DNA from 4 places in the Vibrio pomeroyi genome. Region 3 is predicted to be linked to each of the others. Evidence: predicted binding sites of a transcription regulator. Region 3 holds the regulator's gene; each other region holds the start of a gene.

Region 1 (3,203 bases), 350 kb from region 3:
AGCTTTAACTGACGCATCAATCATATCGCTATCGCAGGCATCCAAGATTGCCTGTAAGTTACTTCCGCTTCCTGAAACTAACACAACGATGTTTTTCTGAGAGTGACTGGTTTTATTTGAGTGATTGTTTTTCATAGAGTGGGTCATACGATTGATTAACGGGAGTTTATACCAATCACAGTAAGTAAGTGCTCATAAATAGTGCAGGAAAAAGGCTTGAGAACAAGGAAGAAATTTTAGATAAGTAGTTATCCTACAATCAAAATTTCTAACGACGTGATCGAGCGTTTTAACAAGCTAGGATGACCAGTTATTTACTACAATTGGTATCTATATTACCTACATAAACTAAGGTTTTTTGCGGGCCAAATAGCAAAATGAGGACCATTAGGTCCCCATTGATTAACTAAGTAAGTGAACGTATCACTTATTTGATTTCAACTTGCTCTTCGCCCGCTTCAGCGTTTGCGATCTCACCGATAACCCAAGCGTTTTCGCCTTCAGCTTTCAGTAGTTCAACAGCAGCGTCTGCTTGATCTTTAGGTAGAGCAACAACTAGGCCAACACCACAGTTGAAAGTGCGGTACATTTCGAATGTTTCCACGTTACCTTTCTCTTGTAGCCAGCTGAAGACAGCAGGCCATTCCCAGCTCTTACCATCAATCACTGCTTTAGTACCTTCAGGAAGTACGCGTGGGATGTTTTCCCAGAAACCACCACCTGTGATGTGCGAGATAGCATGAATGTCATGCTCAGCAATCATCTTAAGTGCTGATTTGATGTAAATCTTAGTTGGTTCTAGTAGGTGTTCACCGATAGTGCGACCTTCTAGTTCTTCGTTCTTATCAGCACCGGAAACTTCTAGAACTTTACGAATCAAAGAGTAACCGTTTGAGTGTGGACCGCTTGAGCCAACAGCGATAAGTGCGTCGCCTGCAGCTACTTTAGTACCGTCGATGATGTCAGCTTTTTCTACAACACCAACACAGAAGCCAGCTACGTCGTAGTCGTCGCCTTCGTACATGCCTGGCATTTCAGCCGTTTCACCGCCGATTAGTGCACAACCAGCTTGAACACAACCTTCAGCGATACCAGAAACAACGTCTGCTGCTGTATCTACATCTAGCTTACCTGTTGCGTAGTAATCTAGGAAGAATAGCGGCTCACCACCTTGAACGATTAGGTCGTTCACACACATTGCCACTAGATCGATACCAATGGTGTCGTGTTTTTTCAGATCCAAAGCAAGGCGAAGTTTAGTACCAACACCATCAGTACCTGAAACAAGTACCGGCTCTTTATATTTCGTTGGAAGTTCACATAGGGCGCCAAAGCCACCAATACCGCCCATTACTTCAGGGCGACGAGTGCGTTTAACAGCACCTTTAATACGGTCTACTAGTGCATTACCTGCGTCGATATCAACACCAGCGTCTTTGTAGCTTAGAGAAGAAGTATTACCACTCACGGGATAGTCCTCGAACTTAAGTTGGATGTGAAAACGGCGCTATTCTAACAGGGCTTGATTACGAAGAGCAAACGTTTGCGTGGTTTTTTTTATTAGAATAAAGATTCTGAAATAACCACAAAGTTCGTGTATAATCTACAGGTTTGTTTAAATATTGCCGGAGTTGGAAATGAAAGTTGTTGAAGTGAAACACCCGCTAGTAAAACATAAAATTGGCCTGATGCGTGAAGGTGAGATTAGCACTAAGCGTTTTCGTGAGCTAGCGACAGAAGTGGGTAGCCTTCTAACATACGAAGCGACATCAGACTTTGAAACTGAGCGTGTAACTATTAACGGTTGGAACGGTCCAGTTGAAGTTGACCAAATTAAAGGTAAAAAAGTAACTGTAGTGCCAATCCTACGTGCTGGTCTAGGCATGATGGACGGCGTTCTTGAGCACATCCCAAGTGCACGTATCAGTGTTGTTGGTATCTACCGTGACGAAGAAACGCTTGAGCCAGTACCATACTTCAACAAGCTTGCATCTAACATCGACGAGCGTATTGCTCTAGTGGTAGACCCAATGCTTGCGACAGGTGGTTCTATGATCGCGACTATCGACCTGATGAAAGAGAAAGGTTGTAAGCACTTTAAGATTCTTGTGCTTGTTGCTGCTCCTGAAGGTATCGCTGCTCTAGAAAAAGCGCACCCAGACGTTGAGCTTTACACTGCTGCAATCGATGAGAAGCTAAACGACAAGGGCTACATTGTTCCTGGTCTTGGCGATGCTGGTGATAAGATCTTCGGTACTAAGTAATTCGGTTTCAGCTTAAGCGACTCTAAACCGTTTCTTAACTCGCTGAATTAACCGTATTAATAAAAAGGGAGAGCATTCGATGCTCTCCCTTTTTTGATCTTGTTGGTTTGTGATTTTTTTGAATCTAGCCTTACCGCAAGATTAATCGATTTGAGCTTTGTCTACCACAGTGTTGTCACCTAGTTCTTCTGGAAGCGCTAGGTTAAGTAGAATCGCTACGATACCGCACAAGCTTACGCCCTGTAGGCTGAAGTCACCGATACCAAAGGCCATGCCGCCAATACCAAAGACTAAAGTAATGCCCACAATCACAAGGTTACGTGATTTGTGCAGGTCAACGTTGTTCTTGATTAGCGTGTTAAGACCAACGGTTGCGATAGAGCCAAACAGCAGAATCATGATGCCGCCCATTACTGGAACCGGAATCGTTTGAAGTAGTGCGCCTAGCTTACCAACCAATGCAAGAACGATGGCAGTAACAGCAGCCCAAGTCATGATCACTGGATTGAATGCTTTCGTCAGCATTACTGCGCCAGTTACTTCACTGTAAGTAGTGTTTGGCGGAGCGCCCAGCATAGAAGCTGCGATTGTTGCCACACCGTCACCTGTGATAGTGCGGTGTAAGCCTGGCTTTTTAAGGTAGTCTTTGCCTGTTACGTTAGAAATCGCAAGCATGTCACCAACGTGCTCAACGGCTGGTGCAATCGCAACAAATACCATGAAGAAGATAGCGTTGATGTTGAACTCAGGTGCTGTGAAGTTTGGCAATGCCAACCAAGACGCTTGAGCTACTGGTGTGAAGTCTACCGCGCCGTATACCAGGCTGGTGATGTAACCTGCAACAATACCACCAAAGATAGGCAGTAGTTTTAGGAAGCCTTTCGAGAATACACTGATGACAATCGTTACTAGCAGTGAAATCGAAGAGATCCACAGTGC
Region 2 (3,203 bases), 190 kb from region 3:
AAGACAACCCGCATGGAGAAGATGGCTACAACCGTATTCTAGAAGCACAATTCAACCAGCAACGTGCCAAGCAGATCTCTTCAATAGAACAGCTCGATGACAGCATCGACTCTGAAATAGACAGCAGTCAGGGGTTACCTCAGCAAGTGCAATCTAGCCAAATTCAATCTGACCAAATGCTATCTGACCCAGCGACACGCTCTAACCTCTCCAGTTCTAACCTAACCAGCTCTGACTATATGATTGGTGCTGCGTTGGCCTTACTGATTGCGATCGTGAGTATCAGCGCGACTCTGGTGATCTCGCGAAAGAGACAGGTGCTCAAGTCTGGCGAATTGAATCAGCAACAACAGACGCTTGAAGCGCAGCTTAGCTCGAAGGATTTCACCATTAAGCAGCAAAAGCGTCAGCTTCAAACCATTTATCACGAATTGAAGAAGCAGAAAAACAGCAAAAGCCTAAATCAATTACAAGTGGCTTGTGCTCTTTTTGGGTACACACCGAGTTCAATCCCTGACCAAAAAAGCATCAAAGTTCGATACAAACAACTCTCGAAAATTTATCATCCTGATGGTCATGGATGTGACGAAGAAATGAAACGTTTGAACAATGCGCTAAAAACCATTTTACAAAGTGTTACAAAATCGTAAACAAGCACACACCTTTGGCTTTCCAATTCACGGAGATATCGATTTTATTGGTGTTGCAATCGATCACCTTCTCAAAAACGGGTAACAAACTATTAACTAATGGGTCTTACTTGTGTCATAATTTGCGCCGAAAATACACCTGACATATACAGGTGAGGAGAGAATATGTTCACAATAGAAGGCGTTTGTGATTGGTGCAAAAAGCCAAGCCTAGTAAAAAAACACGACTACCTAGATGGTAAGTGTCATCATGCATGTAAAGAGTGCAATGATATTGCAACCATTGATGTTCGCCAGTTCAATATTGGTGAAATGGAAATGAGAGCAAAACTCTCCCAAGCAACACTGAGATAAGTTACACCGTTGAAATATAAGAAAGCGCCCAAGGCGCTTTTTTTGTATCTGGGATTTATCTTCTTATCTTCTTATCTTCTTATCTTCTTATCTTCTTATCTTCTTATCTTCTTATCTTCTATACAGGTGTATACAGTACTTTTCTGTAAAAACCACTGTGTACACCTGTATAAAGCTCACATTTCTTCAACTTATGAGACAAAACAACAAATTCATTCGAATTTAATTTAGACAATAATTTCAATTACTTAAGTTAAAACCATCCCCTTACCTGTGCAAAATCGTCCAATAATCCCACAAAAAACGCTTGATCTTATAAGCAACAAAAACTACTGTATACACATACAGCATGTATATAAGGACAGCAAAATGATTCAAGCACACGTTAAAGCCCAACACTCTAGCCCGCTAGTTCACTGCGCATTTACATCAGTTTCTCGTAAAAGCAAAAATTCAAACGAGGAAGCGTTGTTCGCAAGAATGGCGTTGCTGTCCAATCAACATCAGTGGTTGCTGTTTACAGCGCAAACACCAAGACCATCGGCTAAGCAGCTTAAGCAACACAACGTGTGCTGCGACCGCATTATTCACATGAAAGCCTCTCACCAGATGACGGAAGTTGAAACGGTTGAGAAAGCCATCCGTTCAAAAAATGCGAGTGCGATTGTTGCGAGCGCATCGATTGATCAGTTCAGCCAGCAATACCTAAGAACATTAGGAATGCGCTTTCAATGTGAAGTCTTCTTTATGGATGCAAATTCAGAGCGCATTCACTAAGCAACATAGCTCTGCTAGATAGTTCAGTAATATAGTCCAAACATACTGCCTTCCCCTGCCCTACAATTCACCAATTTTTCAGCGGATGGTTAGGCGGGGGTTTTTATTTGATGAATAGATTTAGCAATCGTTTGCTTTTTCTCTGGAAGCAAACAGTAGATTGGGTATAATGCCCGTCTAATCATGTGCACACCGCACTTCTCTGTATGACGTTTGATAAAAGATAGGAATGTCTAAATGAGCCTTGCTGATCAAGTTCTTGCCGTAAATGATGACCTACCAATCCGTACTGACAAACCTGTCCACAGTGGCAAGGTTCGCTCAGTCTACTGGTTAACTGAAGAAGATAGCCAACGACTAATTAAAGAGAAAGGCTACGACGTAGCACCCGATGCGCCTCTAGCTATCATGGTGATCAGTGATCGTATCTCTGCGTTTGATTGTATCTGGCGCGGTGAAGGTAATCTTAAAGGTGTTCCAGGTAAGGGAGCGGCTCTGAATGCTATCTCTAACCACTGGTTCAAATTGTTTAAAGACAACGGCCTTGCTGACAGTCATATCCTTGATATCCCTCATCCATTCGTATGGATTGTACAAAAAGCTCGCCCAGTAATGATTGAAGCGATTTGTCGTCAATACATTACAGGTTCTATGTGGCGTGCGTACGCGAACGGCGAACGTGAATTCTGCGGTATTGAGATGCCTGAAGGCCTAGAGAAAGACAAGAAGCTGCCTGAGCTACTCATCACGCCTTCTACTAAAGGGATTCTGAAAGGCATTCCTGGTGTACCAGAAGCTGACGATGTGAACATCACACGTAACAACATCGAAGATAACTTTGCAGCGTTCAACTTTACTCAAGCAAGTGACATCGCGCATTACGAAAAGCTACTAAAAGAAGGCTTCAACGTGATCAGCCAAGCACTGGCGAAAGTAGACCAAACCTTCGTTGATACCAAGTTTGAGTTTGGTTACGTGAACGATGCTCAAGGCAAAGAGAAGCTAATCTACATGGACGAAGTCGGTACTCCAGATTCATCTCGTATTTGGGATACTCAGGAATACGACAATGGCAACATCGTTGAAAACTCGAAAGAGGGTTTCCGTCAGTTCTTGCTTAACTACTTCCCTGATGCAGACATTCTGTTGAACAAAGAACGTATGCCAGAGCGCGAAGCATTAGCGCGTGATAATGAACTTCCTTTGGACGCATTAATGTCGCTTTCTCGCACTTACCTTGATATCGCAGCGAAAATCACAGGTGCTGAGATTGTATTGAGCGACAATCCGAAGCAAGAGATCATCGACGTATTACGTGCAGACTACGGACTGATCGATTAAGACCAAATCTGTAGCACCACCAAAATACAAAAAGGGCCTCAATACTGAGGCCCTTTCTACATGTACGTTTCTGATACGCTT
Region 3 (3,203 bases):
ACTTTTCTTATTTAATAGTTTCAGTAACTATTCTATTCATAACTAGTAACAATTCTAGTGTTACAGAAGATAAAAGCCAGAAAGATGAATCTTTTTTGATACAAGACAATCTTAAACCTTGCTATTTATCGCCCATCGCAATTCAATATAGGCATTACTACTAACGAGTAACTTTGCGTTTCGCAAATAACCTTGTTATTCAGCCTTGGTGTTTATATCCCAAATCACTTGACGATATTGAGTATGCAAACGCCGCAAGACTAAATCAGGATCCAAGAAATGAAAGATACGAAAGCGTTCAACGAGCAAAGAGCAGAAATCTACTGGTGGCTATCAAGCTTATTCGCCAAAGAGCTCACTCAAGAAGAACTCGATCACTACCACTCTGTTGAGATTCGTTCTTTCCTAACTGGTTTAGGTGAAAATGAAACACTAAAGCCTGCGATTGATAGCTTAGTTGATGCGCTAAATCGTCTGCAAACACGTGAAGACGCTCAGCTAGAACTGTCTGCTGACTTTTGTGACCTTTTCTTAAAGACGGATAAACATGGTGCCCTTCCATACGCTTCTATGTACATCGGTGAGACTGGCCTATTAAACGATAAGCCTGCAAAAGAGATGGAAGAGATCATGGCTAAACACAATTTAGTGGTTAACCAAGACCTGAAAGAGCCAGCAGACCACATTGCTATCGAACTCGATTTCCTTGGTAACTTGATCATCCGTTCTAACGAAACAGAGCTTGAAGAAGAGCTAGAGAAATCATTTGCTGTTCAACAACAGTTTATCGAGCAACAACTCCTAACTTGGGTACCAAAATTCAACGTTAAATGTCATGACGTTGATGAATTCGGTTTCTACGCTTCAGTCTCATCTCTGCTACTCGCATTCTGTCAATTGGACACTCAATATTTAGCCGGTGAATAGCTTATTGGGCGACTAAGTAAATAAATTCAGTAGAATGTGACAATTCACCCGGATTTCTGGGTGAATTTTATTGCGAGTAATTTCTAGTCAGTCTAAAATTGTGACCGCAAACGATAAAATATGAAACATTCACGAAATGCTATGCTTATTAAAGTTCAGAGCATTTCGGTGTTAAGACAAGCCGCTCATAGCGGTTTTTTGTTTTTTAGCACTTTAGTACCCAAAGAGCCCTACAAATTTAAGCTCTTAGTTAGGTAGCTTAACGGCTACTTCATTCCGTACTTTGGGAAAGTAGCTTCTAATAGGATAAAACCATGGCCACTATAAAAGATGTCGCTCGCTTAGCCGGCGTATCAACAACAACCGTTTCTCACGTAATCAACAAAACACGTTTTGTTGCAGAAGCGACTCAAGAAAAAGTAAACAAAGCCGTAGATGAACTGAACTATGCACCAAGCGCGGTTGCTCGTAGTTTGAAGTGCAATACAACACGCACTATCGGCATGCTTGTTACTCAATCAACCAACCTATTCTTCTCTGAAGTTATCGATGGTGTTGAGAGCTACTGCTACCGTCAAGGTTACACTTTGATTCTGTGTAACACGGGTGGTATCTATGAGAAGCAACGTGACTACATTCGAATGCTTGCAGAGAAACGTGTAGATGGCATCTTAGTTATGTGTTCAGACCTAACTGAAGAACTAAGAGAGATGTTAGATCGTCACGCTGACATCCCTAAAGTGATTATGGACTGGGGCCCAGAGAGTTCTCAAGCTGACAAGATCATCGATAACTCTGAAGAAGGTGGCTACCTAGCAACCAAATACCTTATTGAGCGCGGTCACTCTAAGATTGCTTGTTTAAGTGGCCACTTAGACAAAGCGGCCTGTGTAGAACGTATCGCAGGCTACAAACGCGCACTCAATGAAGCTAAGATTACTGCCGATGACAACATGATCATTGAAGGTAACTTCGAGTGTGATACTGCTGTTCTTGCTGCAGAGCAAATCGTTGACATGAAAGATCGCCCAACAGCAGTATTCTGTTTCAACGATACAATGGCGCTGGGCTTAATGAGCCGATTGCAAGAAAAAGGCATTCGTATCCCTGAAGATATTTCAGTCATTGGTTACGACAACATCGAACTAGCTGAGTACTTCTCTCCACCGTTAACAACGGTTCACCAACCTAAACGTCGTGTTGGTAAGAATGCATTCGAGATTTTATTAGAACGTATAAAAGATAAAGATCACGAGAAGCGTGTCTTCGAAATGCACCCTGAGATTGTTGAACGAAGTACAGTTAAAACGTTAAATTAATTGATAAAACGAGTTTTATTTCATTAAGCGCACCTTTGGGTGCGCTTTTTTTATCAACAACTATAATGAACCTATATGCACAACAGAAAGATCATTAATTGAAGCAATGTCACATTTTGAAATAACAAGTGTGAGCCTCATTCAACAAAAACTTTATTCTATTCAATCAGTCACGCACAGGGCAAACCACTTGAAAAAGTGGGACGCAAAGCTTCCGGCCTAAACCACTCGTTGGTATGGTAGCGGGGTTACCGATGGCAAAATGCAGTAACTACTGACAATTTAGTAATTTACAGCCTATTGACAATTTAATTGCAACATTTTGCTAATCTCTCGGACCTGCTTATTTGGTGGCGTAGTTCAAATACACCGAGATAAATAACATGGATAAACCGATACTAAAGGACTCAATGAAGTTATTTGAGCCCCTAGGAAAAATTAAGTCACGCTCAATGTTTGGTGGATTCGGTCTTTTTGCTGATGACACTATGTTTGCTCTGGTTGTTAATGACCAGTTGCATATACGGGCAGACAAATGCACAACGAAGCAATTCGAACAACAAGGGTTTCAACCGTACGTCTACAAAAAACGTGGTTTCCCTGTCGTTACTAAATATTTCGCTTTGCCTGAAGGCCTGTGGCAAGACCAAGAGAAAATCTTGGAACTCGCAACAACGTCTCTGGGTTTTGCTAAAGAAGAAAAAGCTGAACAGTCTTCTGCTAAGCCAACTCGACTCAAAGATCTGCCGAATCTTCGACTCGCCACTGAGCGTATGTTGAAAAAAGCAGGAATCGATTCCGTTGAACGTTTATATGAATCTGGCTCTGTAAACGCCTTTAACGCCATCAAGGAATCGCATGCGTCCTCTGTCAGTATTGAATTACTGTGGGCGCTAGAAGGTGCGATCAATGGAACACATTGGTCTGTTATACCGCAGCAGCGTCGTGAAGAGCTTA
Region 4 (3,203 bases), 450 kb from region 3:
GCAGGCGAAACGTCGCGACCTTTACCACTTAGCAGCTTAATTGCAGCGTAAGCGATGAAACCTAGTGAGATACCCTCAGCGATAGAGTACGTCAGCGGCATTAGCAGACATGTTACCACGACTGGTGCAGCTTCCGTAAGATCACGCCAATCAATGCCAACTAGGCCAGACATCATCAGAATTGCTACATAGAAAAGCGCGCCTGATGTTGCGTAAGCCGGAATCATACCTGCAAGTGGCGAGAAGAAAAGAGCCAATAGGAATAAGATACCAACAACAACCGCTGTTAGACCTGTACGACCACCTTCAGCGACACCGGCAACACTCTCTACATAAGAAGTCGTGTTTGATGTACCTAGCAATGCACCAATAGACGTTGCTGTAGAGTCAGCAAGCAGTGCTTTGTTTAGACGAGGTAGTTTACCGTCTTCTTTGATTAGGTTTGCTTTCGTTGCAACACCCACTAGCGTACCCGCTGTATCGAACAAATCGACGAACAAGAATGCGAATACTACTGAAATCATACCGATTTCAAATACAGCAGAGAAATCAAGCTGCATGAACGTAGGAGCTAGGCTTGGTGGTGTAGACATGATGCCGCCGTATTGAACGTCACCAATAATAATACCAAGAGCTGTGATCGCTAGAATAGCAATCATTACTGCGCCTTTCACACCACGGTGAACAAGAGCAATAGTAAGGAAGAAGCCTAATGAACCTAGGATAGGAGCAATCGCCGTAATATCGCCCAGAGATACTTTAGTTGCTGGGTTAGAAACAACGACGCCAGCATTGCTCAGTGCAATAAACGCTAGGAAAAGACCGATACCCGCAGAGATACCAACACGTAGAGACATAGGAATCGAGTTGATAATCCATTCACGGATCTTAAAGATACTTAAGAAAATGAAAATTACGCCTGATACGAAAACCGCTGCCAGAGCAACTTGCCACGTATAACCCATACCCATAACTACTGCGTAGGTAAAGAATGCGTTCAAACCCATACCTGGTGCTTGAGCGATTGGGTAGTTAGCAACAAAGCCCATGATGAAACAGCCAATAGCAGCCGCTAAACAGGTTGCTACAAATACAGCGCCATGGTCCATACCAGCATCAGCTAGAATCATTGGGTTTACAAAAATGATGTAAGCCATTGTTAGGAAGGTTGTTAGACCTGCGATGATTTCAGTGCGCACATTGGTGCCGTTTTCACTGAGTTTGAATAGCTTTTCGAACATTATCGAATCCTATAAGGGTAAAAAGTAAACGGTTGCGTAATCGATTGGCTGTGGATTATAAAGTTATCAAATAACAAATTCCAGATAGAATTAAGGCTCTAATCGATATTTATCAGAATGCCGTATGAAACAAAGCGATTAAAAGCGAAGTGATCCCCAATAAATAACCATAATAAACAGTCAATTAAAGCCATTCAGCCCAATAAAAAATCTTGGTTACTTTTTCGACCATCGGTTATTTTGATAGAGAATCTAGCCATTAAATTCTGAACTCAAACCCACAAGAGTTGTGTATTTTTCAACAGGATCAGTAATAAGGCGCAAATTGATATTTTGGCGTTTAAAAAACAACCACGCAGAACAGCAGGGAAAATGACAAGATAAAGCGGTGTGGAAAAGTAGCAGGCAAAAAAAACGCCACTCAAAACTGAGTGGCGGTAGAATCTGTCAACCAAAAGGGCTGTAAAAGAATTCCAATATATAGGGGTGAACAAAACTGTTCGAGTTACATGCTTACGGTATTAGTAACCGAAGCTTGTAGGGTATGCAAAGTTGCTAGTGTAAACAGAGCTGTTAAGCCAGAACATTGCAGATGGTAAACCTTTCATAACTATCACCTTAATAAATCAATAAAAAACGAATTTGATTTCTCGGTTCCTTGGAGGCGATAAAACGGACTCATCCTTTGAGCATTTACTCTTCACTTCAGAAGTTGGTTATTAATATACCTCAAAGAAAAAAGATTACAAGTATTTTTTGCTACAGGTCACACTTTTTGCCATTTGTGGTTATTTTGCAAACTTAATTTCGTAATTAAATTACAAAATAGACTTAAACAAACGTTTGCTTGCACCATTTATAAGCATCAATACACTTATTCAAGATCAAATGAACAAGATGGCGTTCAAAATTTGAGGCATTTCAGGTTTAGAAGCGCTACTCGTCAAAACACTCTAGTGGTATGCTGTTGCCATCAAAACAGACCCATATTTTAGATTTTTGTTCTAAGTTTTTACCTATAAAAATCCTAAATATATGGTTATCAAATAAAAAAGGAGTCATCCGTGTCTGAATTCCATTCTGAGATCAGTAAATTATCCCCTGCCCCTATTTGGCAGTTCTTCGATAAGATTTGCTCAATCCCACACCCTTCAAAGCATGAAGAAGAGCTTGCTCAATACATTATTGCTTGGGCAACAGAGCAAGGCCTAGATGTACGTCGTGACCCAACGGGCAACGTATTCATCAAGAAGCCAGCAACGCCGGGTATGGAAAACAAAAAAGGTGTGGTGCTACAAGCTCACATCGATATGGTTCCACAAAAGAACGAAGACACCGTTCATGACTTCGCTAAAGATCCAATCCAACCATACATTGATGGTGAGTGGGTTACAGCAAAAGGCACAACGCTTGGCGCTGATAACGGCATGGGCATGGCTTCTTGTTTGGCAGTTCTGGCTTCAAACGAAATCAAGCACGGCCCTATCGAAGTTCTACTAACAGTAGACGAAGAAGCAGGCATGACAGGTGCTTTCGGTCTTGAAGCGGGTTGGTTAGAAGGTGACATCCTTCTTAACACCGATTCTGAGCAAGAAGGCGAAGTGTACATGGGTTGTGCTGGCGGTATCGACGGCGCAATGACATTTGATGTGGCACGTAACGCAATTCCTGCTGACTTCGTAACACGCAAGCTAACGCTAAAAGGCCTTAAAGGCGGTCACTCTGGTTGTGACATCCACACTGGTCGTGCAAACGCGAACAAACTGCTTGCTCGCTTCTTAGCGGGTCACGCGAAAGAGCTAGACCTACGCATTGTAGAATTCAAAGGTGGTAGCCTTCGTAACGCGATTCCTCGTGAAGGCTTCGTAACAGTTGCTGTACCTGCTGCAAACCAAGAGAAACTGGCTTCGCTATACAACTACTACACAGAGCTTCTTTCAACAGAGCTAGGTAAAGTAGAAG

The links. The regulator PurR, encoded in region 3, represses purine synthesis genes. The targets are predictions, from matches to a motif close to TNANGNAAACGTTTNCNTNA.
Region 1: purM (phosphoribosylformylglycinamidine cyclo-ligase) is a predicted target of PurR. The motif match lies at 1,532-1,551, and genes of this name have one in related genera.
Region 2: OCV12_RS09805 (phosphoribosylaminoimidazolesuccinocarboxamide synthase) is a predicted target of PurR. The motif match lies at 1,901-1,920, and genes of this name have one in related genera.
Region 4: OCV12_RS12615 (NCS2 family permease) is a predicted target of PurR. The motif match lies at 1,262-1,281, and genes of this name have one in related genera.

The regions. Positions count from the first base shown of each region.
Region 1 is NZ_AP025506.1:2,781,074-2,784,276, reverse strand. Features, by position in the region: gene purN (phosphoribosylglycinamide formyltransferase) at 1-135, opposite strand, end outside; gene purM (phosphoribosylformylglycinamidine cyclo-ligase) at 428-1,468, opposite strand; gene upp (uracil phosphoribosyltransferase) at 1,638-2,264, shown strand; gene OCV12_RS12120 (uracil-xanthine permease family protein) at 2,406-3,203, opposite strand, start outside.
Region 2 is NZ_AP025506.1:2,238,546-2,241,748, forward strand. Features, by position in the region: gene OCV12_RS09790 (J domain-containing protein) at 1-650, shown strand, start outside; gene OCV12_RS09795 (hypothetical protein) at 816-1,004, shown strand; gene OCV12_RS09800 (SulA-like leucine-rich domain-containing protein) at 1,374-1,781, shown strand; gene OCV12_RS09805 (phosphoribosylaminoimidazolesuccinocarboxamide synthase) at 2,019-3,122, shown strand.
Region 3 is NZ_AP025506.1:2,430,809-2,434,011, forward strand. Features, by position in the region: gene torD (molecular chaperone TorD) at 280-927, shown strand; gene purR (HTH-type transcriptional repressor PurR) at 1,242-2,246, shown strand; cyclic di-GMP riboswitch class I at 2,417-2,502, shown strand; gene OCV12_RS10635 (TfoX/Sxy family DNA transformation protein) at 2,630-3,203, shown strand, end outside.
Region 4 is NZ_AP025506.1:2,884,210-2,887,412, forward strand. Features, by position in the region: gene OCV12_RS12615 (NCS2 family permease) at 1-1,241, opposite strand, end outside; gene OCV12_RS12620 (aminoacyl-histidine dipeptidase) at 2,306-3,203, shown strand, end outside.